2 regions of the Paenibacillus sp. FSL R5-0887 genome follow, and region 2 is predicted to be linked to the other one. Evidence: a T-box and tRNA genes for the amino acid it is inferred to sense, from the RefSeq annotation. Region 2 holds a T-box; the other holds one or more tRNA genes.
The links. The T-box of region 2 lies ahead of metG (methionine--tRNA ligase). A T-box ahead of a tRNA ligase gene usually reads a tRNA of that ligase, here a tRNA-Met.

Region 1 (15,719 bases), 310 kb from region 2:
AATATGAAGGCTCCTGAGCTTATGGAGTATGCGCCTTACGTAACTATGGAAGAAGCTCTTAAAGCGGATGTAGTAATGATGCTTCGAGTACAGCTTGAGCGCCATACTTCCGGCATTAAGCTGTCTGCCGAAGATTACCGTAGCCACTATGGTCTAACAGAAGAGCGGGCAGCTAAGCTGGCCAAAGACACAATCATTATGCATCCAGCTCCGGTTAACCGGAATCTAGAGATTGATGATGCAGTAGTTGAGTGCAGTCAATCGCGGATTTTCCCGCAAATGTCTAATGGCGTACCGGTCCGGATGGCGGTTCTCGAAAGAGCTTTACTATAAGCTTACAGAATGCTAACGTATAGAGACTAATAAATATACACAAAGATGAATTTTTATTATATAATAACGAGAGGGCCCGCAGCTGTGATCTGAGGGTAAAGGTAGAATCATGACAGTGATTATTAGAAACGCCAGCGTATTGAATAAGGAAGGCTTGCTTGAGCGCAAACACATCGAACTTCAGGAGGGTGTGATCTCGGCTATAATCGACGGAAATGAAGCTATCGGAGAAGCCACGGAGATCATTGATGCTGAAGGTAAGCTGCTCATTCCGGGACTCATTGATATGCATGTGCACTTGCGTGAACCGGGATTTGAACACAAGGAAACAGTGGAAACCGGAAGTCGCTCAGCTGCTAAAGGCGGATTTACAACCATTGCATGTATGCCAAATACTCGTCCGGTGACAGATAGCCCGGAGATCGTGCAATTTGTGAAAGACAAGGCGCGTGAAGCAGGACTAGTTAAAGTGCTTCCTTATGCAGCCATTACGAAAAATGAGCTCGGACGTGAGTTGACGGATTTTGCGGCGCTCAAAGAGGCTGGAGCTATTGGATATACAGACGACGGTGTGGGCGTACAAAGTGCTCAAATGATGAAAGATGCAATGAACATCGCAGCATCGCTCGATATGCCAGTCATTGCCCACTGCGAAGATAATTCGCTGGTTGAAGGCTGCTGTGTAGCTGAAGGTGAGTTCGCTAAGAAGCATGGCCTCAAAGGAATTCCGAATGAGTCAGAAGCGATCCATGTTGGACGCGATATTTTGCTGGCAGAAGCGACAGGCGTTCATTACCATGTATGCCATGTCAGTACTGAACAGTCGGTGCGGCTGATTCGCCAAGCAAAAGAGATCGGCATTAAAGTAACTGCTGAGGTATGTCCGCATCACTTGCTTCTTGCTGAAGACGATATTCCAGGCCTGGATGCCAATTGGAAAATGAACCCGCCGCTGCGCTCCCGCCGCGATGTTGAGGCGTGTATCGAAGGGTTGCTTGATGGCACACTAGATATGATTGTTACAGATCATGCGCCACATAGTGAAGAAGAGAAGGCGAAGGGAATGCAGCTGGCACCTTTTGGTATCGTTGGATTCGAGACAGCTTTCCCACTCTTATACACAGCGTTTGTAGAAACCGGAAAATGGGATTTATCCTTACTAGTACAAAGAATGACTGCCGATCCTGCACGGGTATTCAGATTGAACACCGGGGTTATGGAGATCGGAGCTCCTGCAGATTTGACACTGATCGATCTGGAGCAGGAAAAAGAAGTAGATCCAAGTTCCTTCGCAAGCAAAGGACGTAACACTCCTTTTGGCGGCTGGAAGCTTAAGGGTTGGCCAGTAAAAACTTGGGTGGACGGCAAAGCCGTATGGACTGAGAAAAACTAGCGGACTGGTGAGGCGAAATTGCTGATCTTTACAGATCAGCAATTTGAACGCGTACACTCCGGAAGGCATGCAAGGCATACGTATTAGACTACAGAACATGAAGGAGTGGAAGGGAATGCAGGCGAGATTGCTGCTTCAAGACGGAACTTTATTTACAGGTACCGCATTTGGCGCTGAAGGTGAAAAGACAGGCGAGGTTGTTTTTAACACAGGAATTACAGGATATCAAGAGGTGCTGTCTGACCCTTCATATTGCGGACAAATCGTTACCATGACGTACCCATTGATCGGGAACTACGGGATTACGCGGGATGATTTCGAATCTGTTCGACCTTTCGTACACGGTTTTGTAGTGCGTCGTCATGAAGAGGTTCCAAGTAACTGGCGCGCAGAATACAGTGTGGACGACCTGCTGAAAGAATATGATATTCCTGGAATCAGCGAGATTGATACCCGGATGTTGACGCGGATTATTCGCCACTACGGAACAATGAAGGCGATCCTGACTACCTCTAACAAACGTGTTGAGGAATTGATGGAAATGATGGGCGACACCTCAATTGAAGAATTGCGCAATCAGGTAGCTCGCACATCTACTCCAAGCATGTACAATAGCCCAGGAACCAAAGAGCGCATCGTCTTGGTAGATTACGGCGCGAAGGCTGGCATCTTGCGCGAGTTGAACAATCGCGGTTGTGATGTTGTAGTTGTACCTCATGACGTAACCGCTGATGAGATTCGTCGCCTCAATCCAGATGGTATCCAGCTGTCCAACGGCCCTGGGGACCCGAAAGACGTCCCACACGCAGTGAAGACGATCTCGGAATTGCTTGGTGAATACCCAATTTTCGGCATCTGCTTAGGTCACCAGCTGTTTGCACTGGCTTGTGGCGCGGATACAGAGAAGCTGAAATTCGGGCACCGTGGAGGTAACCATCCGGTTAAAGAATTGGAGAGCGGACGTTGCTTCATTACTTCTCAGAACCATGGCTACACAGTGAATGAAGATTCTGTGAAGAGCACGGATCTAGAAGTTACTCACATTAATAATAATGATAAGACCGTTGAAGGACTTAAACATACCCGTTACCCTGCATTTTCAGTACAGTACCATCCAGAAGCAGCACCGGGACCTCATGACAGCAGCTATTTATTCGATCGTTTCTTACAGATGATCGCTGATCATAAAGCTAACACACCTGTAAGCTCGCGCCAGGCGCAGCTTGCGGCAAACGCCAGAATCACGGCGCCAAAACCTACAGTAAAACAGCTTGAAGCCGTGAAAGGAGCTCTATAACATGCCTAAGAATGAAAAGCTTAAAAAAATATTAGTAATTGGTTCTGGACCGATTGTTATCGGGCAAGCCGCAGAATTTGACTACGCCGGAACTCAGGCCTGTCAGGCCCTGAAAGAAGAAGGCGTGGAAGTTGTGCTGATCAACAGTAACCCAGCGACTATCATGACTGACACCAATATGGCTGATAAAGTTTATATCGAGCCGATTACCCTTGAATTCGTAACTGGCATCATCCGCCAGGAGCGCCCGGATGGCTTGTTGCCAACTTTGGGAGGACAGACAGGTCTTAATATGGCTGTAGAATTGGCTCGTGCAGGAGTACTAGAACAAGAGAATGTTAAGCTTCTAGGTACCCAGCTTGAATCCATCGAAAAAGCAGAGGATCGCGATTTGTTCCGCGATTTGATGCGCGAATTGGAACAGCCTGTACCAGAGAGCACTATTATTACCACAGTAGATGAAGCGATGAAATTCGCTGAGGAAATTGGTTTCCCACTGATTGTACGCCCAGCCTATACGCTTGGCGGCACCGGCGGCGGGATCTGCGACAACGAAGAAGAGCTGCTTGAGACTGTCAAAGCAGGTATTCGTTATAGTCCAATTGGACAATGTTTGGTGGAGAAAAGTATTGCCGGCATGAAGGAAGTTGAATACGAGGTTATGCGTGATGCGAATGACAACTGTATCGTTGTCTGCAACATGGAGAACTTTGACCCGGTAGGTGTGCATACGGGTGATAGTATCGTTGTGGCACCTAGCCAAACTTTATCCGACCGTGAATATCAAATGCTGCGCAGCGCTTCACTCAAAATCATTCGTGCGCTGAATATCGAGGGTGGCTGCAACGTGCAGTTCGCACTGGATCCGCAAAGCTATCAATATTATGTAATTGAAGTAAATCCACGTGTCAGCCGCTCTTCGGCTTTGGCTTCGAAAGCAACTGGTTATCCGATTGCCAAAATGGCTGCCAAAATCGCACTTGGTTACACACTCGATGAAATCGTCAATCCAGTTACTGGACAGACCTATGCTTGCTTCGAGCCTACACTTGACTATATCGTAAGCAAAATCCCACGCTGGCCGTTCGACAAGTTCATTCATGCGAACCGTAAGCTGGGCACACAAATGAAAGCAACTGGAGAAGTTATGGCCATCGGTCGTACCTTTGAAGAGTCCATTCATAAAGCAATTCGTTCCCTGGAAATCGGTGTACACCGTTTCCGTCTGCCGGGCGCTGAGGATCTGGAAGAAAGCGTCCTGCGTGAACGTCTGGCAAAACCTGATGATGAGCGGTTGTTCTTGATCGCTGAAGCTTTCCGCCGCGGATTTGGCTTGCAAGAGATTCAAGACATTACTAACGTAGACTGGTGGTTCCTGTCCAAAATCGAGGGACTGATCAACTTTGAAGAGGTCATCCGTGGGGATGAAAGCTTATCAGAAGAAACCTTGTATCAAGCTAAACGCAGAGGTTTTACAGACCGTGCGATTGCTGAGATACGTGCAGAAGGACAAGCGAACGGTAAATACACCAAAGAAGCTGATGTACGCGCGCTTCGTTTAGAGCGAGGATTAACGCCTGTATTCAAAATGGTAGATACCTGTGCAGCTGAGTTCGAAGCTTCTACACCTTACTACTACTCTACTTATGAGACTGAAAATGAGGTCATTCATTCCGATAAACAAAAGGTTATCGTGCTTGGATCGGGTCCAATCCGGATCGGCCAAGGGATTGAGTTCGATTACTCCACTGTGCATGCGGTGTGGGCGATTCAGAAGGCAGGTTATGAAGCGGTTATTATCAATAATAACCCTGAGACTGTATCTACCGACTTTAATACTTCGGACCGGTTGTATTTTGAACCCTTGTTCTTTGAAGATGTAATGAACGTAATTGCGCAAGAGAATCCGATTGGGGTTATCGTACAGTTCGGAGGCCAAACAGCCATTAACCTTGCTGCACCACTAAGTGCGGCTGGCGTTAAGATTCTCGGAACTAGCCTAGACAGTATTGACGAAGCTGAAGACCGGAAGAAATTCGAAGCTTTGTTGGCTCGTCTGGATATTGCCCAACCAAAAGGAAAGACGGTTATCAACGTAGATCAAGCAGTAGAAACTGCACAATCGCTTGGATATCCGGTGTTGGTACGTCCTTCCTATGTACTGGGTGGACGCGCAATGGAAATTGTATATAATGATGCGGAATTGCTTAGCTACATGGTAGAAGCGGTTAAGGTAAATCCGGAGCATCCGGTATTGATTGACCGTTACATGTTAGGTAAAGAGGTTGAGGTAGACGCAATTTGTGACGGTGAGACGGTAGTTATTCCAGGGATCATGGAGCATGTTGAGCGTGCCGGTGTTCACTCCGGTGACTCCATCGCTGTATATCCTCCGCAATATCTGGATGAAGGTCTGAAAGCAAAAATTGCTGAGATCACAATCAAGATTGCTAAGGAATTGAAAACGATTGGTCTGGTCAACATCCAGTTCGTAATCTATCAAAATGAAGTGTACGTAATTGAAGTAAATCCACGTTCATCGCGTACGGTTCCATTCTTGAGTAAAGTAACTGGAATTCCAATGGCGCATCTGGCAACCAAAATCATTCTCGGCGGCAAGCTGAAAGATGACGGTTATACAGAAGGTCTATGGCCGGAAAGTGATTATGTATCGGTTAAAGTGCCGGTGTTCTCTTTTGCCAAGCTGCGTAGAGTAGAACCAACGCTCGGACCTGAAATGAAATCGACGGGTGAAGTTATGGGCCGAGATAAATTGTATGCAAAAGCTTTGTATAAAGGTCTAATCGGAGCAGGAATGAAAATTCCAGCAACCGGCGCTATCATCGTTACAGTGGCAGATAAAGATAAAGCAGAAGCTGTAGAGCTTATGAAAGGCTTCCACTTGCTGGGTTACAAGATCATTGCTACCGGAGGCACCGCTCAAGCGCTTGAAGAAGCAGGTCTCAACGTAATGAACGTAAACAAGCTGGATGAAGGTGCGCCGAACATTCTCGACTTGATTCGTGGTGGGCAAGCCAACTTCGTCTTTAATACACTGACTAAAGGGAAAACACCAGAGCGTGATGGATTCCGTATCCGTCGTGAAGCGGTTGAGAATGGCGTCGTATGTATGACATCACTCGATACAGTAACGGCACTGCTCAGAATGCTGCAGACGATCAACTTCTCGTCACAGTCCATGCCTGCTTTTGTCGGTCAATTAAACTAATCTCATAAAGATGTATAGGGCGGTTTGCGTTTACGCAGACCGTTCCGCTATGCCTAGGGGCTAATAAATGAAGAGTGTGGATTTAAGTCTGCACTGGATGGGAGAACGGTTATGGGACAGGGAGATGCAAAGTGGAATGAAATGGCGAATCGCTTGATGATCGCCTTAGATTACCCTGATGTTGCAGGGGCAAGAACCTTGATTGACAAGCTGGAAGGGATTCCTTGTTATATGAAAGTGGGAATGCAGCTTTTTTATGCAGCCGGACCGGAATTCATTAATGAACTGAAATCTCGGGGGTATTCTGTATTTGCAGATGTCAAAATGCATGATATTCCTAACACGGTAAAAGGCGGGGCAGAAAGCCTTACGAACCTCGGTGTGGATATGTTTAACGTACATGCCGCAGGAGGCTCAGCGATGATGGCTGCAGCCCGGGAAGGCGCTGCTTCAGTAGTTAATGCGAATGCTGCGCTTAAAATGCCTTTGATTATCGCAGTTACACAGCTGACCAGCACGAGCCAAGAAGTGATGAATAACGAAATTGGAATCGCAGGAGAAGTAGAAGATACTGTGGTCAGATACGCTAAGCTGGCAGCCGCTGCAGGTCTGGATGGGGTAGTGGCTTCACCGCAAGAGTCTTCAGCGATCGCAGAGGCTTGTGGGCCCGCATTTTGTACAGTTACACCTGGTATCCGGCCAGCAGGTGCATCCCTAGGTGACCAGTCCCGGGTGATGACGCCGGGCAAAGCCATTCAGCAAGGCAGCCACTTTCTGGTGGTGGGCCGTCCTGTTACAACTGCGGCTGATCCACGTCAAGCAGCACTAAATATTATTGAGGAGATGACCCTAGCATGAGTACATTAAATAGAAGTGAACAAGTAGCAAGTTATCTGCTTACGATAGGAGCAGTGGCACTGCGTCCGCAGGAGCCTTTTACCTGGACCTCTGGTATTAAATCCCCGATCTATTGCGATAACCGTCTGACTATGGCTTACCCAGAGGTACGTAACTATATTGCTGATGCCTTCGCTGAGCTTATTAAAAGCCAGTATCCAGACGCAGAGGTGATCGCAGGTACAGCAACCGCAGGCATTCCTCACGCAGCTTGGGTAGCTGATAAACTTAATCTGCCAATGGCTTATATCCGCGATAAAGCTAAAGGTCACGGCAAGCAGAACCAGATCGAAGGACTGATTAAGCCGGGGCAAAAGGTAGTCGTTATCGAAGACCTGATCTCCACTGGCGGAAGCTCCATCAAAGCAGCTCAAGCTGTGCAAGAAGCAGGCGCAGAAGCGTTGGCTGTATTGGCAATCTTCAGCTACGAGCTGGACCGTGCGGTGGATGCTTTTGCCGCAGCTGAAATGCCATTACAAAGCTTATCCAACTACAGCACATTGATTGATGTGGCTCTTACACAAGGCAAGATCGCAGCTACAGATGTGGAACTGCTGAAATCTTGGAGAAAAGATCCTTCCGCATTTGGCGTTTAAACTAAATATCTGATTATAGTTTGGACGGGCCTCTCACTTTTTGGTGGGAGGCTTTTCTTTTTAACTACATTGAGTGTAATAAAAAGGAAAGCGTAAAGCGCACTCAGCTGTGTAGTTGCATGAAGTATGCTGCTATTTATTGCAAAAAGATGCAATGATCCAGCCGCGGCAGGTGTAAACTCTGGCATTCGGGATTCTGAAACTCTACTGCTATGCGCTATCGCTATACGCTCTGGCTCTGAACACTCTGATACTCTGCTGCTATGCGCTAACGCTCTGACACTCTGCTGCTATGCGCTGTCGCTCTACGCTCTGAACGCTCTGACACCCGGGGATGCCATCGCAATGTCGTCTCAAACGCCGAATAGTTGCAGTTTGTGCACTTAAACTAATCTTCCTTAGAGGATCTGTCGATATAGTTGCACTTTGTGCAATTACATCCGCCAGAAATCCGCCGAAAGCACCTAATAACGTTTTTTAACTGCACATAGTGCAATTAAAAGGAGAAGCACAACACACTCCGCTTTAATAGTTGCACAAAGTGCAATTATCCTGTCGTAGAAGAGGCGATTTGTGCCGGTCACAGGAAAGGTGCAGGTTAGTTAGTAGGTTAGTTAGTAGGGAAGACGAATGCTGTATTGGTAAAAGGAAAAGTAGAGTGGAGAGTAGGGTTTTGGTGTTTGCCTTTACATTCACTTACATTTACAATCAATTTCTGACACTTGGCTGACCTGCGCTCTGTCGTTCTGGTATATTGCGCTCTGTCGTTCTGGTATATTGCGTTCTGTTGCTCTGGTATATTGCGTCTCTGACACTCGGGATTCTGAAACTCTGCTGCTATGCGCTATCGCTTTACGCTCTGAAAGCTCTGAAACTCTGCTGCTATGCGCTATCGCTCTACGCTCTGAAAGCTCTGATACTCTGCTGCTATGCGCTATCGCTTTACGCTCTGAACGCTCTGATACTCTGCTGCTATGCGCTATCGCTCTACGCTCTGCTGCTCTGCGCTATCGCTCTGCGCTCTGAACGCTCTGACACTCTGGAATACTATACTCTGCCCCGGTGATTCCATTGCGCTGTCGTCTCAAACGCCGAATAGTTGTAGTTTCTGCACTTAAACTAACCTTCCTTAGAGGATCTGGCGATATAGTTGCACTTTGTGCAATTAAATCAGCCAGAAATCCGCTGAAAGCACCTAATAACGTTTTTTAACTGCACATAGTGCAATTAAAAGGAGAAGCACAACACACTCAGCTGTAATAGTTGCACAAAGTGCAATTATCCTGTCGCAGAAGGGCATTTCAGTATCCTCAGGAAACTCGCGGAACATTTTTTATAGAAATAATATGAAGAAATCGTAGCATAACTTTAAACAGCCTGTAACTTCCCCTCCTGAATAAAGCTATATACTGTTACTAGAATTATGGGTAATTATTCATAAGGTGGATGGATTGAGTATTTTATGGGAGGGTTCAAGAATGAATCATATAAATAATAATAGAAGGCTATGGCGGGGCTGGTTAAGCTTTGGAATATGTGCAGCACTCCTATTGCCTTTAATTTCTGAAAGCAGGCATACAGCTTGGGCGGAGGCTTCTAAGCCATCTGCAGAACAGCGCGTGTTACGTATTGGCAGCCTCTGGTCTGGAGAGGACGATTCTTCTTTTCGTCAGCAGTTTACAGATATGTATGAATTGCAGCATCCTGAAATCAAACTTGAGATTATTCCAGCCATTAATATGAATGAGCTTAGTTTTGACAGCACGTATCCAGAGGTTAACCCAGATAATCTGGAGAATATCCGAGCAATTATGGGCGGTGCACAGCCGGTTGATGTAATCGTCGGTGATAGTACATTGGTGAAGAGTTTGGTGGAACATAATCTGGTGCAATCGCTGGAGCCGCTTATCGCACGAGATCAATATGATTTAAGCAATATGGCGCCTACGATGCTAAGTGGAGTTCGTGAGCTGGGTGGAGGAAGTCTTTACGCGTTAGCACCGACCTTTATGTCGAGTGCGTTATATTTTAACAAAGGTATTTTTGATGCTGCTGGTGTAGGTTATCCGACAGATGGAATGACTTGGGATGAAATGTTCGCGCTGGCCGAAAAGGTGACCAAGAAATCGACAAATAAAGATAAGCGTATATATGGCTTTTCTATGAACCGTTATATGAGCGATCCTTTCTGGGATATGCAGACCTATGTCTCACCGCTTGAGCTTGCTATGTATGACAACAAGGGACATAAGATGGAGGTAAATCAAACACAGTGGAGTCAAGCTTGGACGACCTACAGCCAATTGGTGAAAAAGCAAATCACACCTGGGTTAAACGGTATGGATTTTATAGAAACAGAACGGAGCTCCTATAGTCCTGTCCAAGGGGATCTCTTCCTTACCGGAAAAGCTGCAATGGTAATTGGAGAATACGATTATCTTAATGAGCTTAAAGGTGTGAGCCGCAATGCAGCAAAGATCAAAAATTATAATCCTGTCGATTGGGGTTTCGTTACCGTACCTACTTTTAAGGAGAAACCAGGAGTGGCTGTAGGTACTTGGGTAGGTAATATGATGGCTATCAACACTATGGCTGCTAATAAGGAAGATGCGTGGAATTTAATCAAGTTCGTCAACAGTAATGAAGTAGCCAAAATTAAAGCCCATACCCGCGGGGAACTAACTTCCCGTAAGGATTACATTACCACGCAGGTACCTTCAGTAAATTTGGAGTCCTTCTATACGCTCAAACCATTACCAGCCAATGATCCTTTGATGAACGTCCTACAAACACAGAAGCCTGGAATTAGCCGTATTAACGATGTTGGGCGTCAACTGTTCACAGAAGTTTATCAGGGAAAGAGAACGGTCGAGAGTGCACTTAAAGCTTGGGAGAAGCAAGGGAATACGATGCTGGGTACGCTCGAAAAAGATCCCACATATTATTTTGACTCCATAGGAGATTGAGTTTTGGAATATGTAGCAGCCACCGGATTTCCGGTGGCTTATTTTGTGGAACTTGGGCATGATAAGTTCAGAGCAGCGTAAGATTAATTTGCGAAAAGGAGAAGAGGGCATCATGAATTGGATATACTTCGCGAAACTGTTCAGAACGAGATTTCAAGCAGGCTGTTTGGCAAAAAGACTGGAGCAAGATGGCTGGATTTATGGCTATCATGACCCAAGTTTTGTGGAGATTTATCGATCCCGCAAAGGAAGATATGGGGTTAGATTTTTACCTTGAGAACTTTTACAAATTCATCCTTGACGTAGACCCATTTTGTACTGTATATTATTTATTGTCGCTGTTTGAATATTATTTCTGACGCGGGGTGGAGCAGCCCGGTAGCTCGTCGGGCTCATAACCCGAAGGTCGCAGGTTCAAATCCTGCCCCCGCAACCAATTTTATTACAACAGCAATTGTACATTCGGATATTTTTAGATCCGGGCCCTTAGCTCAGTTGGTTAGAGCGGTCGGCTCATAACCGATTGGTCGGGGGTTCGAGTCCCTCAGGGCCCACTTATCAAAAACCCTTACTTTGTAAGGGTTTTTTGCTGTCTGTAGGCTTTGTAATATTAAGAAAATAGAATGGATAAAGACCACAATTTTGAGCTTGCTAACGGATTTGCTAACGGAAATTATTTCACTGGTCGTGGAATCTTTTTTTTGATGCCTGCTTTACGTACTAGTACGTTCATACCTTCAGTAATTCGTTTTGGTTTTGTATAACTTTTTGCCAAGGTAGCAACATACTAAATCATTATCCTTATATGAGTCTCCGTATTTTTTAATAAGCCTCAATTTGCGTGTAGCGTTCCTTAAGGTCATTCCTAATATTTGAATATGAAAAGTATAATAATGCCTATTAAATTAAATAGGGTATTTATGATGGGAAGTAAGACCATACTCTGCAATTAGGGTTTGAAATTAATAAAACGAATTACACCATTATAAAATGGATATAATCATAAGAGAAAAATATGAAGGATGATATTATGATTTATATCTATAATGATTATGGTGGGACACATACGACCTCTTTAGCAGCAGCATATCATTTAAAACAAATTACTCAGTCTGAGCGGAAATTAACTACAGAGGAAATATTGAATGTTAATTTTTTAATAAGTTAACGAAAAATGATTTTGGTAAGATTATTTTTCACGGAATTGATGAAAATGGAGACGCAGTTTATACAATCGGTAGGAAGTCATCAAAACTTGTAGTCCCAGCTTTAAGAGACCTGAGTTTATTACTTGAAAGTAAACATCATTTTGAAGAAAAAATAATATTCTCTAATACTTCACCCACGGTGCCCATTCTGATGTCAATCGGAGGGTTCTTCTCAAGAGGATTAATGATTGATTTTATTGGTGTTCCTTTATTAGTAATGGGTGCTAAGCAATGTTGTGATAATATTTTTCGTTTGGTTGAAAATACGAAACAAATAGGGAAGTCCTCAAATGAGGAACAAGTTATTATTTTAGAAAATGAAGTCTATAAGTAATGATTCTGCAAAAGTTCATAAGAACCATGCATCGCAACAAACATTGTGACAACACGCTCTTATAGGCGTGTTTTTATTTTGCAATCGGATCTCCGGGGAGTGTTTTATTTGAGATAGGTAGAGGGGGCGCTTCAAATGTATACGGGTCTGTTTTTGCTTATTCGATAAACCCTGTAAATACTGCTGTCCGCAGCGAGCCAACCTTATGGATGGTTCAGTTCCGGGATAGTATACAATCCTATGTAGACAATGTTATGTTTACGTTGAAATGCAGTAGGTAGTTCTTCCAGCGTGATCACATTTTGGTCACGGCGTTATTAGATCCTCTGGTTTTATCACAGATCATCTGGAAAACGGTAAAAAGTATGTATTCTGTGGAATTGCCCTACTCTTGTAGAGGAAAGGGGACAGTCATGACATATAGACTATTAAGTAGCAAGCACCATACGCCGTAGATTTTGATTGAATTAAAAGCATGTCCAATACGCTGAAATTGATGATTTCTTTGAACAGGTTAATGCTGAATTTTGATAAGAAGCAATAGAGGATGCCGCATATTCGCTCGGCATCCTTTATTGCAAGTAGATATACTAACTTAACAGCCTTTTAATTTATCATCAGAAGTTGATTAATAGCTTATTGATTATCCCCAAACCAGATGTTCTCAGTACCGGTCCGCGTGTCTGTCCATACGCTCACTAGACGGCCTGTTTGGGGGACGATGGCATTACCGATGTAGTCCCCAATTAGGGGGATGCCGGTGACGTCAAAGGAAGTTGTTGTTATCCGGGTGTTTGTATACGTCATACCGCCATCTCTAGATGTTGCTAGATAAACATCAAGGTTGAGGGGGTTGACTCGATTAGTGTAATAGGTAACGAATATTGCACCATCCGCAGGGGATACGGTGATGGCTGGGAAAAAGTTTTGGGAGCCCACCGGACTACCTGTAATGGATATTGGTGCCCCCCAATCCACACCAAAATTGGTGGAAGTGGCAAGAAAAATATCGGAATAACCTTCTCGAAAATCTTGCCATACAGCATAGACATTCCCTCGCGTCGTCGGTGCATTAGAAATATCTGCTGCGAGGGAAGGGTATGTCAGACATCTAAATGTATATCCCGGCAATGGATCTGGTGGGACTACAACGCTGGCGACCATGGTTTCAGGAGTAAAAATGACCCCACCGTCTGAGGATGTGCGAATTTTAAGATCAGTATTACCGGGAGGCTGATTGATCCATCCCACGATAACAATCCCATTTAATGTAATTGCTATACCGGGGAATTCTTCGAATTCTTCGACCGAAGACAGCAGGGAGGGACTGGAATAGGTACTACCGTTATCTAGGGAACGATTGAAGAATATCGTATTTCCCGGTATGAATTGTGTGTTGTAATCATGCGTATAACCAGTATATACATTTCCAAAAAAGGGACTTGATCCAGCTTTGTCGGTGACAACGACCACCTGATCATCATTTACAAACTGCCCAAACCCTTGATTCACGATGACTGGAGGTCCGAATGAAGAGGCATTGTCGGCAGATGTATAGGAAACGATCGACCCGCTGAGACCGTCTGAATCGAAGGCGTGGGCTAATACTACGAAAGTGGTCGGGAAAATATAATCAATATGTGGTGCTTCGATGCCTGCAAATCCTGTCGGTAACGGCAATAACGTTGTTGTCCAAGTGGCACCTGCGTCAATAGATTTGTATAAACCTATATTAGGAGGGCCTAATCGAAGATCTACAGCTACGGCAACCATAACTGAAGGATTAAGCCAATTTACCGCGATGGTGGGCTCAAACTGAACGCTTGCGCTCGGCGAAATTTGAATATTAGCCATGCTAAGCTCCTTTCGTCAGAGAGTTTTCGGTACTTATGGGTTCAGCTGAGCTATGAAAGTAAGTTCGGATTGCAGCACTCTTTGATGGGGAATGACGTTTCCTGACGAATCCGTTCCGAACACCGTGATAATCGTGTCTGCCGGTGCGTTTCCAGTTACGAGAAATTGGACTTCATAAGCTGAATTGCCTGCGATATTAAAACTGAGAAACTGGCTGGTGTTAGCATTAACATTTAATGAGTTGGAGTAGACTAAACCTTTACTAACCAAGGTATTCCATACGTAAACGTGATAGACTACGTTAGATGAAAAACTAAGGTTGTCATTATCGATATTAATGAGCACGTTGGATGCTGGGGTAGTCCCTGTGTTCGTAATGATGCCTGTTGTTGTTGCCATGAGCTTCACCTCTTTATTAGTTTGCTATATATATATGAATTGAGATTCATTGTGTTTGGACAAGGGAATCAGAAAAATCGCGGAAATGAATACTGAGAGGTCTAATTAGGTGGGGAAATACAAATAAATTTTCAGAAATCTGAAGATAACCTGATTATAAGTTGAACAGCAATTGACGATTTTTACGACTTCTCTGCCACTGCTGATCTTGTAAGGCGCATGCAGGTAACTATTCGCTATCAGGAGGAGAATTTTAAGAATTTTAAATAGAAGGTCTGACATTCATTTTAAATAAATGTTATAATTATAATATCAGTGTGTAGAGATATTGGTCTTTTTTATTGGGCCAAAAATATATGTCTCATGATACGTCTGCCATCTGAAATATTATTCACGGAGATGACAAACATGCATGGAGACACAAGACTGCCCAGAAACGGAAAAGAAGGTATACTATTTTTACTCATTATTTCAATCATTTCAGTTAACACTATTGCCCCTATTATTGTGGGTTTGGAACGCGGCTTCAGTAAGGAAGTGTATATAGATACACTAAAGGTTATTCCGTTTATGTGGATGATCGTAGTTTTATCCGTAAGATTAGTTGCAGGACCGATTGTTGGAAAAGTGATGCCGAAATTCATGGGACAAACCGATGGATTTAATGCAAGGATTCTGTTGAATACTTTATTGAATGTCACAGTGTTATCTATTTTACTATCAATTATCGGCACATGGGTTGGGACGAAACAAATAAGCCTGGATCCACTTAAAAACTTCCTTCACATCTGGCCGAGAAACTTTGGAATAGCATTTTGGATTGAACTGTTGGTTGCGCAGCCGATCGCAAGATTTGCAATGAAAACATTACACGCAAGACAGGATCGTAAAACGGAAAGTGTAAATGCGTAACTAGCTAGAATTTTGTAGACGAATAAGAAAAAAAGGAGCGTCCATGTTGGGCGTTCCTTTTTTGTAGCAATCGGAAGTGGAGAGAGACCCTGTGTTCTTTTGAAATTTGATTCGATAACAATTACGTGAACGATGCTTCTCCTGTCGGACACAGCTGACCCTTAAAGCGGTTTTTTCCACATTTGCAATTCTAACGGACTCCATAGTCGCTATGGGCATAAAAAGTACCGCATGTGAGCCTCTTTCTAGGCATTAGCGTCCATGGAGTCCGAAACCATGCTCTTAAGGCTGAAAATCAGCA
Region 2 (15,719 bases):
GGTCTATTTATGGGCGATTTCGCAAACACCTGTGATCAAGCGGCTATTCCAGTATCACGGTGCGGAACACAAAGTCATCAGCGCCTTTGAAGCAGGCGAAGAGCTGACTGTCCAGAACGTTCAGAAATACAGCCGTCTGCATTACCGCTGCGGAAGCAGTTTTATGATGCTGACGATTATCCTCGGCGTTATTATTTACTCCGTAGTCCCCTGGGATAATCTTTGGGAACGTGTGATCCAACGGATTATTCTGCTGCCTGTCGTAATCGGTGTTTCGTTTGAGGTTCTGAAGGGTACCAACGCAGTAAGAGAAATTCCAGGTCTCAAATACTTGGGATACCCTGGACTATGGCTGCAGCTGCTCACTACCAAAGAACCAAAGGATGATCAGGTAGAAGTATCCATCGCCTCTTTCAATCGTATGCGTGAGCTTGATGCAGAGATTGAAGCCAGAGGATATACGGAGGCAAGTGTGTCAGGCGGCATATTGGATCCTGCGAAAGGATGAGTGTCCTATGATCAGGCATGCTTTAATTTTTTGGATTTCAGTAATTCTTGCAACATTCGGTTTTGTGATTGGAGTCTTGACTGAGCCTTTCTATACGCTGTCGAAGCTGATTCTCCCCTTAGTACTGTTAGCGATTATCTATTATGCTTACAAAATGGGACCAGGGAAATACGCTCGCAGCAGTAATGGATCTAGAATCAAAGTCAAACCTTCGCAGAAAACCATGACCAAGGTTGCTGGGATTCGCAAGACACAAGCAGCACCAGGCAAACGTAAAAGTTATCCCTTCCAAGTCATCGAAGGAAATAAAGGGAAAAACGATGATCAGCTTCCGAAGTACCATTAACTAAATAAAAACAAACACCAAAAAGCATCTCCACGTTTCAAAATAACGTGTGGGATGCTTTTTTTCTGATATTATAAAGCTTGCTTGTTATCTGGGGCGCCACTCCTTAAAGAAGTCTTCCCCTGCCTTCAGTCCGGCGGCATACAATTCGTCGCTTTGCATCTTCGTAATATTAAATTGCGTCGTGCCTATACCAAGCGTTGGGATGGTTACCGTGCGGACATATTTATCATCTTCAATATATTTCTCATCATGAGCAGACAGCATGGTGCTTACCATAGCTTGCAGCATACTGAACGGTCCCCTAATCCTGTGGGGCTGCGGGTCGGTTTTACCTACTGTTTGATACCCTACCGTAGGGATTCTTCTCCCCGGCACTTTACTATTCTCATTCATCCCGTCAAATAGCCATAAAGGAAAATTGCTTAATAACCCTCCATCCACAACGTATACAAATTGCTCAATAAAAGACTTCCCTCTAGCAGATTGTCCATTTAACCTGAGCATCACTGGATCAAAAAAATAAGGAATACTGCAGCTCATGCGCACAGCCTTAGCCACCTCAAAATGTTCAGGAGAGATTCCATACTGTTCCAACCCATCTGGTAAGACCAATATCCGGCCATTGGTAATGTCGGAAGCAATTATAGATAGTTTGCCTGGAGGCAGATCACGAAAAGTGATAATTCCCTTTTTTAGCAAAAGCGATCTCATCCACGATTCCAAGGCTTCACCCGAATACAATCCCTTCTTCAATAACACTCGCAGTGCAGGACCTACCCAAGCCGTATTATAGATGGGAGCTCGCTTCATAAACGATGAAAAAGAAGTTCCTTGGATCATCCGACTCATTTCCTCACCTTCATAACCCGCAGCCAGTAAAGTCGCTACAATTGCGCCTGAGGAGGTTCCAGCGACCTTTTTAAAGGTTCGCCCCGCCCTTTCCGTGGCTTCAACTGCTCCAGCGAGAGAAATCCCTTTTACTCCCCCTCCTTCAAACACAGCGTTAATCTCCATACACAAAAATCCCCCGTTTCCCATAGATTCTATTGCTTATCTATGAGCACGGGGGAGCATTCATGACTCCTTATCTAGAACAGTTATCTTATTTGGACTGAAAATAAAAGGTCAGCAAATTTGATAATCCAAACGGATTGCGGACTACAATGTCATTTGCTCTGAACATAATACTGCCTGCAACCTCTTTATATTTCTCATTATATTTAAGCTGGTTGATGATTTGGTCGCCACTTTGCCATTCTGCTTTCTGGTCACTTGCTCCAACCTTATAAGCAGCTTGCCCAATATAGAGCTTAACATTTGTATTCTCTACCTCTTTAACCCACCAATCTACTAGCTTATCATAACGGGCAGTGCTAAAGGACAGACTCCAATAAATTTGCGGTGCTACATAGTCAATCCAGCCTTGCTTGATCCATGTCCGAACATCGGCGTACATATCGTCATAAGCGGTAACTCCAGCTGTGGTATCCGAACCTGTGCTGTCTTTTTTGATATTACGCCATACACCAAACGGACTAATTCCATAAGAAACCTTCGGTTTCACCTTATGAATCTGTTCTCCCAATTGACGGACGAATTCATTAATATTATCGCGGCGCCAATCCGCCTTAGAGGACAGGTTCTTCGTGTTATAAGTCTTATAAGCAGTATCATCGGCAAAAGATACACCTGAAGGATAGAAATAATCATCCAAATGGACACCATCTACATCATAGCCTTTGACGACCTCCAACACTGTATCGATAATGTGCTGGCGGGCTGCTGGGATCCCTGGATTGATGTATTTTTTACCTCCGGCGTCTACAATCCATTCCGGATTTGACTTAGCCACATGATTACTTGCTAATGCGGATGTAGAAGCATCTGTTGTCGCGCGGAATGGGTTGAACCATGCATGGAACTGCATACCGCGTGAATGTGCAGCGCTGACCATATAGCTCAACGGGTCATAACCCGGATTTTTTCCTTGGGTGCCGGTCAGCACCTTAGACCAAGGAACAAGAACAGAAGGGTACAGGCTGTCTGCTGAGGTTCTAACCTGTACAAAAACAGCATTAAAACCAACAGCTTTTAGCTTGTCCAGCAGATTATCAAATTCTTGTTTTTGTTTCGCTTCGTTACCTGCAGAAGCTACTGAAGGCCAGTCCAGATTAAATACCGTAGAGATCCAGGCTCCCTTCATCTCCTTGTTAGCCGACGCACCAGGAATACTTGGAACTGTTGGTGAGGTCGGTTTTGGAGTCGCTGTAGGGGCTGGGGCCGGCGTTGGCGTAACGACTGGAGTCGCTGTAGGTACTGCTGGTGTTTCCGGATCAGCAGCCTGCGGCGGCTCTGTATTAGAGTACAAAGAAATATGTTTGGTTGCCTGATCCCAGATAACCTGTAACCCCAATTGCTCACTTACAAAACGAAGCGGCACCATAACTCGTCCCTGCTTAATCTGTACTGAGGTGTCAAGGGCTACAGAAGCATTATTAACTAATGCACTTTTCTGGCCACTGGTCAGCTTGATCTCTGTATCTCCTTGCGTGATTGTAACTGTCTTACTGCTTTGATTCCAAACTACTCCAGCACTCAACCCTTTACTAATGACGCTAATTGGCACCATCGTTACATTCGAAGCTGTGATATACGGCGGCACATCGCTTGCCAGCGCCTCGCCATCCAGTTCAATGGTAATCTGCACAGCTGCCGCACGTGCCCCAGGAGACCATAAAGGCAGAAACAATACTAATACTAGCAATCCCAACATCCATTTACGATAATTCATAATTCCTCCCCAAATCTAAAATAATATGTATCCTATAAAAAAAGAAAAAACGGATCAATCCTCCAAGTGGATGTACCGATTCCACCCTTCAAAAGAGCGGTATCAGTCTCAGCCAGAAAAAGGACTTATCCGTTTTGACGCTAAAAACTGGGAAAGGTTGCACTAAACAAAATAGAAACGGCTATACCATCAAGTAGTTTATGCTCACCAAAGCCTTGCTGGGCATAACTTTAAGGACGATATCCGTTTCGGGAAAAAACATTTCAAGAATCGCTTGCCAGTTCATTGTGAATAGCATATAAAGTCTGCAGACGTTCTTCATCGCGGCGGAAATATTCCACCAACGTTTCGATACGTGTAATCGAATCCCAACTCAGGTGGTGCTCGATCCCTTCAACATCATTATAGATAAATTCCTGCTGTACTCCGATCAAACCGAGGAATTCTTCCAATAGTTGATGACGATCAACAAGACGTTTCCCTACTTTTTTCCCTTTGTTGGTTAGGACAAGCCCACGATATTTCTCATAGATGAGATATTCGTCCTTATCCAGTTTTTGGATCATCTTGGTCACAGAGGAGGGGTGTACTTCCAGTCCCTCGGCAATATCCGAGACCCGCGCATAACCTTTCTCATCAATGAGCTTATATATGCGCTCCAAATAATCCTCCATGCTGGGTGTTGGCATTAAAATTTACCTCTTTTCTATAATGAACCTGGCGCCGAGCCAAACCTTGCTCTAACAATGATACATGTTTCTAACGCCCCTTGGCAAGTCCTTCAAGAGAACATACTGCGGAGTTACCCATGATTGCCATGCTTCTAATGAGACTCAGTTAGGCATAATAAACGTACTCATCTTTCAGAAGGAGCGTGAATTCATGACTATAGTGACACCTGAGACCCCTCCCGTAAAGAGAACCAGAAAAGCTACAGCCCTTTTTGTCCCCGAGCTTGTTTTCTTCGAGCCGGATGCTTTAAATTACCCGAAAGGTGAACGAATTATGGAATGGGTGAAGGCTAACAATATTCCCTATCGCATGACTACATCGCATAACCGTATAATGAATTTCCCGGGTGACACAGAGGTCGAGCAATATAAAATTGCCAAAAGAACACTTGTAGTCGGTCTTCGCAAAACCTTAAAGTTTGACCAATCCAAACCCTCCGCAGATTATGCAATTCCGATCGCAACTGGCTGCATGGGCCACTGCCATTATTGTTATTTGCAGACTACTTTAGGGGCAAAGCCTTACATTCGTGTATATGTAAACACCGAAGACATCATTGACGCCGCAAAAAAATATATCGAGGAGCGCAGCCCTGAAATCACGACTTTTGAAGCAGCCTGTACCTCAGATCCGTTAGGACTGGAGCATATTACCGGGTCTCTTTCAGAACTCATCACATTCATGGCAGCGGAGCCCCTTGGCCGCCTGCGCTTTGTGACCAAATACCAACATGTTGAACCCCTACTCGATTTGCAGCATAACGGACATACCAGAATTCGTTTTAGCGTGAATGCTGACTATGTGATCAAAAATTTCGAGCCTGCTACCTCGCGGTTTGAAGAGCGAATTGAAGCGGCTGGAAAGGTTGCCCGCGCCGGCTATCCACTGGGCTTCATCATTGCCCCAATTATTTGGTATGACGGCTGGCAGGAAGGCTATGCGGAGCTGCTGGCCAAATTAGCCAAGACCCTTCCGCCGGAAATCGGAAAAGGTCTAACCTTTGAAATGATTCAGCACCGATTCACCAAAACAGCCAAGACTGTAATTGAGAAACGTTACCCGAAATCTAAACTAGAAATGGACATGGAGAAACGCAAAAAGAAATGGGGCCGCTGGGGACAGAACAAATATGTCTATCCGGATGAACAGCAAACCGCCCTGCGAGAATTTATCACAGAGCGGATTTTTGAGCATTTTCCGGAAGCAGGTATTGATTACTTCACCTAAAAAATCAGCCAATCCGGCGTTATTCCTTGTAGCCACACTGTGATCCTGAACATTTGATCCGTGAACAGCAAAACACCCATAAATACCATAAGTATGCCGCCAATCTTCATCAGCAGATTCGAATACTTGAGGATACGCTTCACTCCGCCTAAGAAAAAGGCTAAGAGAAAAAATGGCAGAGCAAATCCGATGCTATACGCGGTAATCAATGTAAACCAAGTGCCCGGGTCACTTGCCGAAAGAGCAATAATTGCCGTCAAAATCGGCCCGATACAGGGTGACCAACCCGCTGAAAAACCAATTCCGAAAATAAAGGAGCCCACATAACCCGCCGGTTTCCATTTTAAATCAAGCTTACGTTCACGAAGTAAAAACTGCGGCTGAAAAATCCCAAGCAAAAACAAACCCATTACAATAATTAGAATCGCCGACAATTGCCGGATCAGATCACGCTGGCCATTAAAGAATTGCCCAAATAACCCAGCCCCAAAACCAAGTGTGTAAAAAACTGCAGAAAAACCTAATATAAATGCCAATGTATGAGTCAGGGTGCGTACACGAACCTCTTTAGAGTTGCTGCCTGATTTTAATTGTTGAACGGATAACCCGGTAATGTACGATAAATAAGAGGGGTACAGCGGTAAACAGCATGGCGATATAAACGATGCCACCCCTGCGGCTAAAGCAATTCCTGCATTGATATTAGACAAATAGCGGCTCTCCTTCCGGCATTCGAGTCACTTCATGGAGCTGCTTATGGCTCCTTTTTTTCGCTTATCGTCCTTACAAGGACACCGAAGGCGTTTATGCTTGCCTAATGCGATACCGATTACTTAATTCGCTGTTTATGCTGGCAATCCCTTTTTACCGATCAAGGTTAATACCAATAATGATATGAGCAAAAGCACAATAGTTGCACCGGGAGCCAAATTCCAGACTCCAGCTACCACTAGTCCACCTACAACGGCTATCTCCGAAATAATAACCGCCAGGATGACCGAGGATTTAAAGCTGCGAGATAGCAATAAGCTGATTGCAACCGGAATAGTCAACAAAGCAGATACCAACAGCGAGCCTACGATCTTGATGGCTGTGCTAATCACAAGTGCTGTCAGAATGGTGATCAGCATGTTAAGCAGTTTCACCGGAAGCCCGCTTACACTTGCTGCATCCTCTTCAAAGCTAAGCAAAAAGAACTCTTTAAAGAACATCGAAACTACCACTACAACAGCTATAGTCACTATGCCTACAACGATCAAATCGGTATTATCGAGCGTATAAATGCTGCCGAACAAATAACTCATTACGTCCGCATTATACCCTTTTCCTAAGGTGAAAAAGAGTGAAGCCAACGCCACTCCGCCTGACATTATAATGGCAATCGACAGCTCCGCATAACTCTTATAAGCCTTGCGAAGCTTTTCAATCGCGAAGGACGCTACCACTGCAAAGATAAGGCCTGCGCCCAGCGGATAAAATCCTGTTAGAAAACCGAGTGCCACCCCCGCTATAGTAACATGAGCCAGCGTATCACCAATCATGGATAATCGTCTAAGCACAAGAAAAACGCCTATAAGCGGCGCTGTTATACCAATCAGCAGTCCGCCCGCAAGCGCCCGCTGAAAAAAATCGCTAAATAGTATTTCCAACTTAAACTCTCCTTCATACAAAACTCAAACCATTTTAAAGCCTTTTTCAAACCTTTTTCGATCCCTCCCAAACCCTCCCTTCCAAGGGTGGGCCCCAAGGGCTCTGCCCTCTGGACACCCGTTAAGTGCAACTAGCGTAGGAGTTAGTGTTACTGAACATAGTTAGGTCGGGGAAAGATCGCTTTCGTCCCTAGAGGGACACGCTTGCAGACTGGCGGTGCTTAGATAAGAGAAAACAAGAAATAGGAACAAGGTCGAAATACTCCTAGTAAAAACCCTGTCTACTGACTAACTTCCACACGCAAGTTATGTATGCACTGAGAACAGAGGCAAACCTCTGCTCAGAGTTTAATTATGACTTAAGAGAGCGTGTGCTGCAGATTCTCTTCTGTGCAATTCTGGAGATCATGTGAGTGGCGGGAGTAAAAGTTGATTTTACCATTCGTCTGCACGGGCTCATGACCTAAATAATTTTTGATCATGTCGATATCATGCGACACCATCAGGAAGGTCATATGATGATGAGCATGCATATGGGTAATTAATTCAAAGAATCCCGCTTGTGATTCGGCATCAATACCCACGGTAGGTTCGTCCAAAATCAGCAGGTCAGGATGGTTAATCAGCGCCCGAGCCAGAAAAACACGCTGCTGCTGACCGCCTGACAACTGGCCTACTCTTTTCTCCGCGATATCTTGTATCCGCATGACTTCAAGTGCATCCTCACATTGACGATGCTGAGCCTTAGATACTCTGCGGATCAGATTCTTGTTATTATATAGACCTGACAGAACTACTTCACGCACCGTTGCTGGAAACAACGGGTTGAAGGCATTCTTTTGCGGAACATACCCGATCCGTTCCCAGTCTTTAAACTTGCGGACAGGCGTTCCGAATAATTTAATTTCACCAGAGCTCGCTGGAAGCAAGCCAACGATCATTTTCATCAATGTTGTTTTACCAGCACCATTAGAACCAATGATACCAAGGAAATCTCGTTCTCTTACACTATAGTTAAGATTCGATATCACCTTCTGTTCCCCATATGAAAAAGAAAGATCCTGTATATCGATGATATGCTGATGGCAGTCCAAGGATACCGATTGCATGCTTAAGTACCGCCTTTCCCTTATACTTTCCTTATTATTGTAAGGCCATAATCAGATTTTGCAAATTTTTCTCCATCAGAGTGAAGTAATTGTCGCCGTTCTTCTCTTGCTCCGCAGTAAGTCCCTCTACCGGATTAAGCACCATAGTGGAAACGCCCGCTTCGGCTGCCAGAGTCTTAGCCAGTTTATCGGAGACAAGCTCTTCAAAAAAGATATACTTAATCCCTTCATCTTTTACCATTTTCGCAAGCTTCACTAAATCCTGTCCGCGCGGCTCAGCGTCTGGCGAAAGTCCCATAATCGCATGTTGATCCAATCCATAATCACGGGCAAGGTAAGAAAAAGCCTGATGTGATACTACGATCTTATGGTTGGGCAGCTTAGCAAGCTCCTCTTTGAATTTACTGTCTAACGCCTGCAAACGTTCCGCAAGCTTATTGTAACGCTCTTCATAACCTTCTTTATGCTCAGGATCCACGGACTGAAGGCTTTCTTTAATATTCTGAGCCATGACAATGGCTGATTTTGGACTTACCCAAGTATGCGGGTCTGTATGCAGGCTGTCTCCTGAGGCATTACTGTTATGATCCGTGTCCTCATTTTGATGAGACTCTTCCTCACTTGCCCCATGATCATGCCCGTCATCTTCATCGGTCATGATATAATCAATACCTTGGCTTACTTCAACCGCCTTAACTTTACTGCTGCTATCAAGACCTTTTAAAAAGTTAGGAACCCAGCCTTCTAAGCCTGCACCGTTATATAGAAATAGCTGTGCCTTAGAAGTGTTGATAATGTCTTGACTGCGCGGTGTCCAATCATGTGGCTCCACACCCACTGGAAGCAGGTTAATAGCATTGATATCTTCCCCGCCAATCTCCTTAGCAAACTCGTAAATAGGATAAAAGGTTGTAACTACATTTACTTTCCCTTCAACTATACTTCCACTGCTCTTAGGTCCGCATGCACTTAGTGTAAATACAAGTACCAGTGCAAGGACGAGCAAACTTATACGCGATTTCATTGCCGCCATTATATTGATCTACCCCTCAAATCGTAAATTTTACTATTAGTAGTATAATAGTAATCGTTACGATAAGTCAACAAAGAAACCTCACTCAGAAGAAAGACGGTATCGTCCTTTATAAAAAAGAAATGCTCCCACAACCAACCCGGCTGAAGGAGCATTCCCTTGTTCAAGCAACCTCATTAAAAAATTTCTACAACAGTATTGTCTTATTTCACTACTGCTCCGTTTGGCATACTGTCTGGCACGGTAGCGATCGTTAGCTGGTCATCTTTAGAAGCCGCCAAAATCATCCCTTGGGACAACTCCCCACGCAGCTTCACCGGTTTAAGGTTTACGATACAAATCACTTTACGTCCCACCAGCTCTTCCGGTGTATAGAATTTCGCGATACCAGAAACCACTTGACGTTGTTCATAACCCAGATCCAGTTGCAGCTTCAGCAGCTTGTCAGCTTTTTTCACTGGCTCTGCAGCAATAACCTGGGCTACCCGCAGCTCTGCTTTAGCGAAATCGTCAATGCCGATTTCCTCTTTATGCTCTTCCACTGGCACGGAGTCCGCAGCAGCAGGAGCAGCCGCTTCCGCCACTTCAGCAGCCGCTTTGCCAGCACCCATAGCCTCGGCAATATAAGCTACCTCTTGCTCCACATCCAGACGTGGGAAGATTGGATTGCCTTTCACCAGCTTTGTTCCTGCCGGAATCAGGCCAAAGGTCTTACCGCTATCCCAAGTCGTTAACTCACCAGGCTCAATACCCAGCTGTTCCCAGATCTTCGCTGGTGTTTGTGTCAAGAACGGCTGCAGCAGGAGTGAAGCGGTACGCAGACCTTCCACCAGATGTCTCATCACAGAAGCCAGCTCGGCGGTTCTATTTTCATCTTTGGCAAGCACCCAAGGTTGTGTCTCATCGATATATTTGTTGGTGCGGCTAATGAATATTCCGATAGCTGTCAGCGCCACGGAGAACTCCATTTTTTCCATAGCTTCTTCTACTTTGGCATAAGTATTCTCAGCCGCAGCTTGAAGCTCACCATCAAATGCTGTTACATTTCCTTCATATGCCGGAATCTCGCCTGCAAAATACTTTTCAACCATAGCCCCTGTACGGTTCAACAGGTTACCAAGGTCGTTGGCAAGATCATAGTTAACCCGGTCTACAAAGCTTTCCGGTGTGAACGTGCCATCCGAACCAAACGGTACTTCGCGCAGCAGGTAGTAACGTAATGCATCCAAGCCATAACGATCAATCAGTGTCACAGGATCAACTACGTTACCTTTAGATTTCGACATTTTTCCATCTTTCATGAGCAACCAGCCATGGGCAAATACCTTTTTCGGAAGGGGTTCCCCAAGCGCCATCAGAATGATCGGCCAGTAAATCGTATGGAAACGAACGATTTCTTTACCAACGATGTGTACATCCGCAGGCCAGAACTTGTCATACAAGGTGCGATCCTCGGAACCATAACCCAGAGCAGTAATATAGTTAGTCAAAGCATCAATCCACACGTACACGACATGCTTCTCGTCGCCCTTAACTTTTACGCCCCAATCAAAGGTTGTACGGGAAACTGCAAGGTCTTCCAGTCCGGGTTTGATGAAATTGTTAATCATTTCGTTCTTACGGGATTCCGGCAAAATAAACTCTGGATTCTCCTCGTAAAATTGCAGCAAACGATCCGCATATTTACTCATCCGGAAGAAATAACTTGCTTCCTTCACCAGCTCAACCGGGTGGCCGCTATCTGGGCTTTTTGCACCAGTAATCACACCGTTGTCATCACGCACTATATCAACTAATTGCGTTTCTGTGTAAAAGGTTTCATCTGGGATACTATACCAGCCTTCATATTCACCTTTATAGATGTCTCCTTGCTGCAGCAACCGATCAAAAATATCCTGTACCACTTTTTTATGACGCTCTTCCGTAGTACGGATGAAGTCATCGTTCGAAATGTCCAGCTTACGCCATAGCTCCTTAATACCAACAACAATGTCGTCTACGAACTGCTGAGGGGTCTTTCCTGCTTCCTCTGCCTTCCGCTCGATCTTTTGTCCATGTTCGTCTGTACCGGTTAGATAACGCACTTCGTAGCCGCGCAGACGTTTGTAACGGGCCATTGCGTCTCCTGCCACGGTTGAATAAGCATGTCCGATATGTAGCTTGTCACTTGGATAATAAATTGGTGTCGTTAGGTAAAACGTTTTTTTCTCACTCATTCAGTAATCATCCTTTCTTATTAAAAAACAAAAAACTCCCGCCCCCATAATGGGGCGAGAGTATAACTCACGCGATACCACCCAAATTTCCTGTCTCTTCACAGAGCGCAGGCTTCGCCAGTTCCCTCGCGGGAACTGTCCATTAACGCTGGATCACGCTGTTATCTTACGTGAACCACAATTGCAGTTCCCGCTCGAACACAGTTCCTCCCGGACCATATTCAATCTAACGCTCCATACCGGATTTCAGCATATTCCGGCTCTCTGTAATGGACGTAACGATTTACTTATCCGTTCTTCGGAATTCATACTATTACTTGTGAATATACCCAATGGTAAGGCCCCATGTCAAGTCGCAGGGGCAGAATCCTTCTCAGCAGATTCATCTTGAAGAGGCGGCACAGGATCAAGTCCTCCAGGATGAAAGGGATGACATCTGGCAATCCGCTTAGCTGCAAGCCATGAGCCTTTCAATGGACCATGGACTTCAATGGCTTCCAGGGCATAGGCAGAGCAGGTTGGATAGAAGCGGCAGGTTGCAGGTTTAATAGGGGAAATGTACCTGCGATACACCCGAATAGGCGCCTGAATCGTTCTGCGTAGGGTCACCATTTCTAAAGTCCCTTTTGTTTATCTGATGCTGCAACTAATTCTTCTTCCCGGTTCTCTTCACATTCTTTGCAATAACCGAACACCTCAAATTTATGCTTGACTACCCGGAATTGATCGGGTGTATCCGTTAAATTCATCGGGCAGAAATTAATCGGGTAGGTCTTTTGGCATTGAAGGCAGATCATATGATGGTGATGATCCTGATGATTGCAGCTTCCCTTGAACTTCACTCCGTCTTCAAAGACAATCTGTTCAAGCACACCAAGCTCTTCCATTACACGAAGATTGCGGTACACCGTATCAAAGCTAAGTCCGCTATACTTACGGCCCATATGCTCATATACATCCTTCGCTGACAAATATCCCTTATTCTCGCCGAATAACTGGGCAAGCGTTTTGCGTTGGTCGGTGATTCGCAGTCCTTGCCCCGACATGACTTCTAATATTTGTTCTGTCGACAGCATACGCTCATCTCCCATAAGATCAGTTCATTTATATTTCACTCTCTTAATAATGCCCCAAAATAAATGCCCCGTCAATGAAGCACCATGAAGCGCCCCTACGCAACCTCTGAATTATTATATTTAAACAAAAGCCCGGCTGCGTATTCCTTTACGGAATATTCAGCCGGGCCTTTATTGTAGATAATTCCCCAATAGAGCTTATAGGGATATTCCTATTTATTATTTCTTTGCTGGAAGTGGAGTGATGAGGAAATTGACCGGCAAGTTACTGCCTGAAGCTGCTGTGAACAAAATCTCCACAGAACCTCCATACTCACCACTACGATAAACCACACTGTTCATGTCAGCGTTCGAGAGACTTCCCACGCTTGGCATATGCACGATTTGGTTATTAACCATAACCGGCCCCATATAGTTACCGCCACGTGGATTAAACGTAATCAATGAGTTTGGTGCAACATTTTCGAATCTGATCTTGTATAATACCCCGAAATTACCGGCATTGGATGCTTCCGTACCTGCCATTGGGTCTACGCCAGCCAGGTTCTTATCACTGTAATTATCGCCTAGCAGAAGTTTTGCAGGAGTTTTTCCTACCTCATCGGTAACCGTGATAATACGAGTAGAATCTTCGTAAGTTCCCCGATTATGCACTCCGTCTCGATCCAGAACTGGAAGTGTTGGAAGTGTAGTCAGTGGATCTTTATTCGCATCAATCAACATGACATTATAATCGATTGGATAATCACTAAATAAGTCCGCTTGAAGTGAAACAATTTCACTTGGTTTCATAGCAATTTGGTTTAGATCGGTCAGAATTGAGACACTTTCCCCTGGTTGCAGAACAATCGTTTTATAATGCTCATTTGTAAGCATAGATTTCCAATAACGTTCTACAGACATTTTACCAGTACCTTCAGGATATGTGCTTGGGCCTGCAAAGCCCACATATTCGGTTGTAAGCGTCGTTGGGTACAAATTGTTATTCGTAGCAATCACATACACTTTAGCTTTAATATTCAGGTTATTCTTGTGGTGAATCAAGAAGCGGGTTTTACCCAAAGAAGTCTCACGGTAAGTAACACCTTCTGTATACACCGTTTCTGGGCTGTTGCTGCGAATTAGTTTATAAGGCTCGGAAGAAAGATTATAAGCTACTTGCTGCCAAGTAGGGACCATCGATCCATCGATGCTAAACACACTGCCCGGAGATGCAAATAATCTGTTGAAATCTTCTTTACTGTACAAGATTTCATCCGAAATATTAACGGTTTTCTCAAACGTGCTGATCGCGCCATGTGAATCTTTTACTTGGACAGCAATTGTCGCTGGACCCGGAGTAAAGAAAGCCTCGGCCTTGTTCGTCCAAGTTACGGTAATTTCATCACCATCAGGATCGCTACTTAGATCGGTATAAGTAATCATTTCACCCATCTTGTATGAATCCTTGTCTGTAGTGAAATTAGCAACTGGAGGTGTATTAGGTTTAAGCACTGTGATGGTCATGGTGTAAGGATCACTCCACTGTTGATTCGCATCCATTACGGAATAGGTTACTACATAATATCCTGGTTGATCATAGATATCCTGCTTGTTACCTCCCCAGCTTTCATCCACAATAGCTACACCATTTGGTGACGAGCTGGAGGTTACGAAGGTCACTGGTTCACCGGCGTAAATTTCAGTTGGCACTGTGAAGGAAGCTTTAGGTTTGTTGTTTAATGTAAGGATTACTCGTTTTTGCACATTATCAACGGTATATGGAATGCCCAGTGCTCCAGTTATGGATGTCAATGGAACCATGAAAGTCCCCTTGTATTGGTAAGCTGGACCTTTCATCGTCTTCTTCTCACCATTAACTGTATAGACCTTGCTGTCGGTCTTAAAGCGCATAACGTCGCTTCCCTTGGTAACAATGGTTTCTTTCGTTTTATAATCATAAACGTATTTCACACCTACACGTTCTACCATAGCCCGGATCGAAACGTAGGATACGCCGTTTTTCACTGCCATAGGCTGATTAGCTAAATATTCCTGGCCGTTCTGATACATTTTGTTGCTGTTCATCATAAGAATAAGCTGACTGTTAGCCGCAGCACGAGCACCATCTGTTGTTGTAGGTTCTGCAGTAACTCCAGGTGTTGCAGTCGGAAGCGGTGTTGCAGTAGGTGCAATTGTTGCTGTAGGTTCAACAGTAGCCGTAGGATCAACTGTCTCTGCAGGAATTGGAGTAGGTGTTGGTGTCGGTGACACTACTCCTCCTGGCGTCTCCGTCGGCAATGGCGGCAATGGATCAGTAGATTCTGGCATTACCTCCGGCGCAGCTGAAACAACTGTCCCAACTACAGTAGAATTACTTGGGGTATTATTGACAGCTTCAGCAAAAGCCGGCACTGCCGCGGCGGCCTGAGATACGGCCAAAACAGCAACTAACGTTAACTTTTTCAAATCCATGATATAACTCCTCTGCTCCTATTTGTAAATATAAGTAGGTCTCTGTCTTTTTCATACTCCTCTTATATTCCCCGCAAAATGCTGCCACCCACGGTAGGGCGGCAAAAAGCTTTTGCCACGATCGTCATAACAAACATAGTATTAGACGCATGCCACCATAAAAAGTTTCATTATTAAGTAAAGAAAGATTAACGCTGTATTAAATATTGTTGGACAACCACGCTGTTTCCCCTGAAAAAAATGAGATTTTTTCTATAAATATGTTTATTTTTCGTCTGACTATATTCGCTTTCATTTGCTTTTGTTACAATGTATGGAAGAATATCTTTTACATGCGAGGGATAACATGTCCAAAAAAATCTCCATCCTCGTTCAATTAATCATGGGCTTCTCTCTAATCATCTTCACCATCGTAGGATTCACCATTTTTTTGTCCTACCGCTCTTCCTCTCAAGCTGTTCTAAACCGCTCCAACCAATATATCCTGGAATCCGTCAAGCAACTTCAAGGTAAAATGGACGCAATTCTTCAGGATAACGATAAGCTTTCTTCTACGATCATGTTCAGTCCCTTGA

Region 1: it encodes a tRNA-Met, which carries the amino acid that the T-box ahead of metG (methionine--tRNA ligase) is inferred to sense. The anticodon was not compared.

The regions. Positions count from the first base shown of each region.
Region 1 covers NZ_JBBOCE010000001.1:3,111,416-3,127,134, reverse strand. The annotation lists gene MKY14_RS13990 (aspartate carbamoyltransferase catalytic subunit) at 1-333, shown strand, start outside; gene MKY14_RS13985 (dihydroorotase) at 443-1,726, shown strand; gene carA (glutamine-hydrolyzing carbamoyl-phosphate synthase small subunit) at 1,842-3,023, shown strand; gene carB (carbamoyl-phosphate synthase large subunit) at 3,025-6,252, shown strand; gene pyrF (orotidine-5'-phosphate decarboxylase) at 6,364-7,110, shown strand; gene pyrE (orotate phosphoribosyltransferase) at 7,107-7,745, shown strand; gene MKY14_RS13960 (ABC transporter substrate-binding protein) at 9,224-10,711, shown strand; gene MKY14_RS13955 (hypothetical protein) at 10,824-10,988, shown strand; tRNA gene MKY14_RS13950 (tRNA-Met) at 11,071-11,147, shown strand; tRNA gene MKY14_RS13945 (tRNA-Ile) at 11,192-11,265, shown strand; partial or broken gene MKY14_RS13940 (DUF3189 family protein) at 11,742-12,253, shown strand; gene MKY14_RS13935 (sialidase family protein) at 12,890-14,026, opposite strand; gene MKY14_RS13930 (hypothetical protein) at 14,141-14,506, opposite strand; gene MKY14_RS13925 (hypothetical protein) at 14,915-15,418, shown strand.
Region 2 covers NZ_JBBOCE010000001.1:2,802,503-2,818,221, forward strand. The annotation lists gene MKY14_RS12705 (DUF1385 domain-containing protein) at 1-508, shown strand, start outside; gene MKY14_RS12710 (hypothetical protein) at 516-854, shown strand; gene MKY14_RS12715 (patatin-like phospholipase family protein) at 942-1,871, opposite strand; gene MKY14_RS12720 (family 10 glycosylhydrolase) at 1,960-3,648, opposite strand; gene mntR (transcriptional regulator MntR) at 3,912-4,337, opposite strand; gene splB (spore photoproduct lyase) at 4,531-5,607, shown strand; gene MKY14_RS12735 (cytochrome c biogenesis CcdA family protein) at 5,604-6,317, opposite strand; gene MKY14_RS12740 (metal ABC transporter permease) at 6,453-7,256, opposite strand; gene MKY14_RS12745 (metal ABC transporter ATP-binding protein) at 7,616-8,365, opposite strand; gene MKY14_RS12750 (metal ABC transporter solute-binding protein, Zn/Mn family) at 8,400-9,398, opposite strand; gene metG (methionine--tRNA ligase) at 9,602-11,614, opposite strand; T-box leader at 11,662-11,922, opposite strand; gene yidD (membrane protein insertion efficiency factor YidD) at 11,963-12,226, opposite strand; gene MKY14_RS12765 (Fur family transcriptional regulator) at 12,229-12,690, opposite strand; gene MKY14_RS12770 (copper amine oxidase N-terminal domain-containing protein) at 12,910-15,144, opposite strand; gene MKY14_RS12775 (sensor histidine kinase) at 15,491-15,719, shown strand, end outside.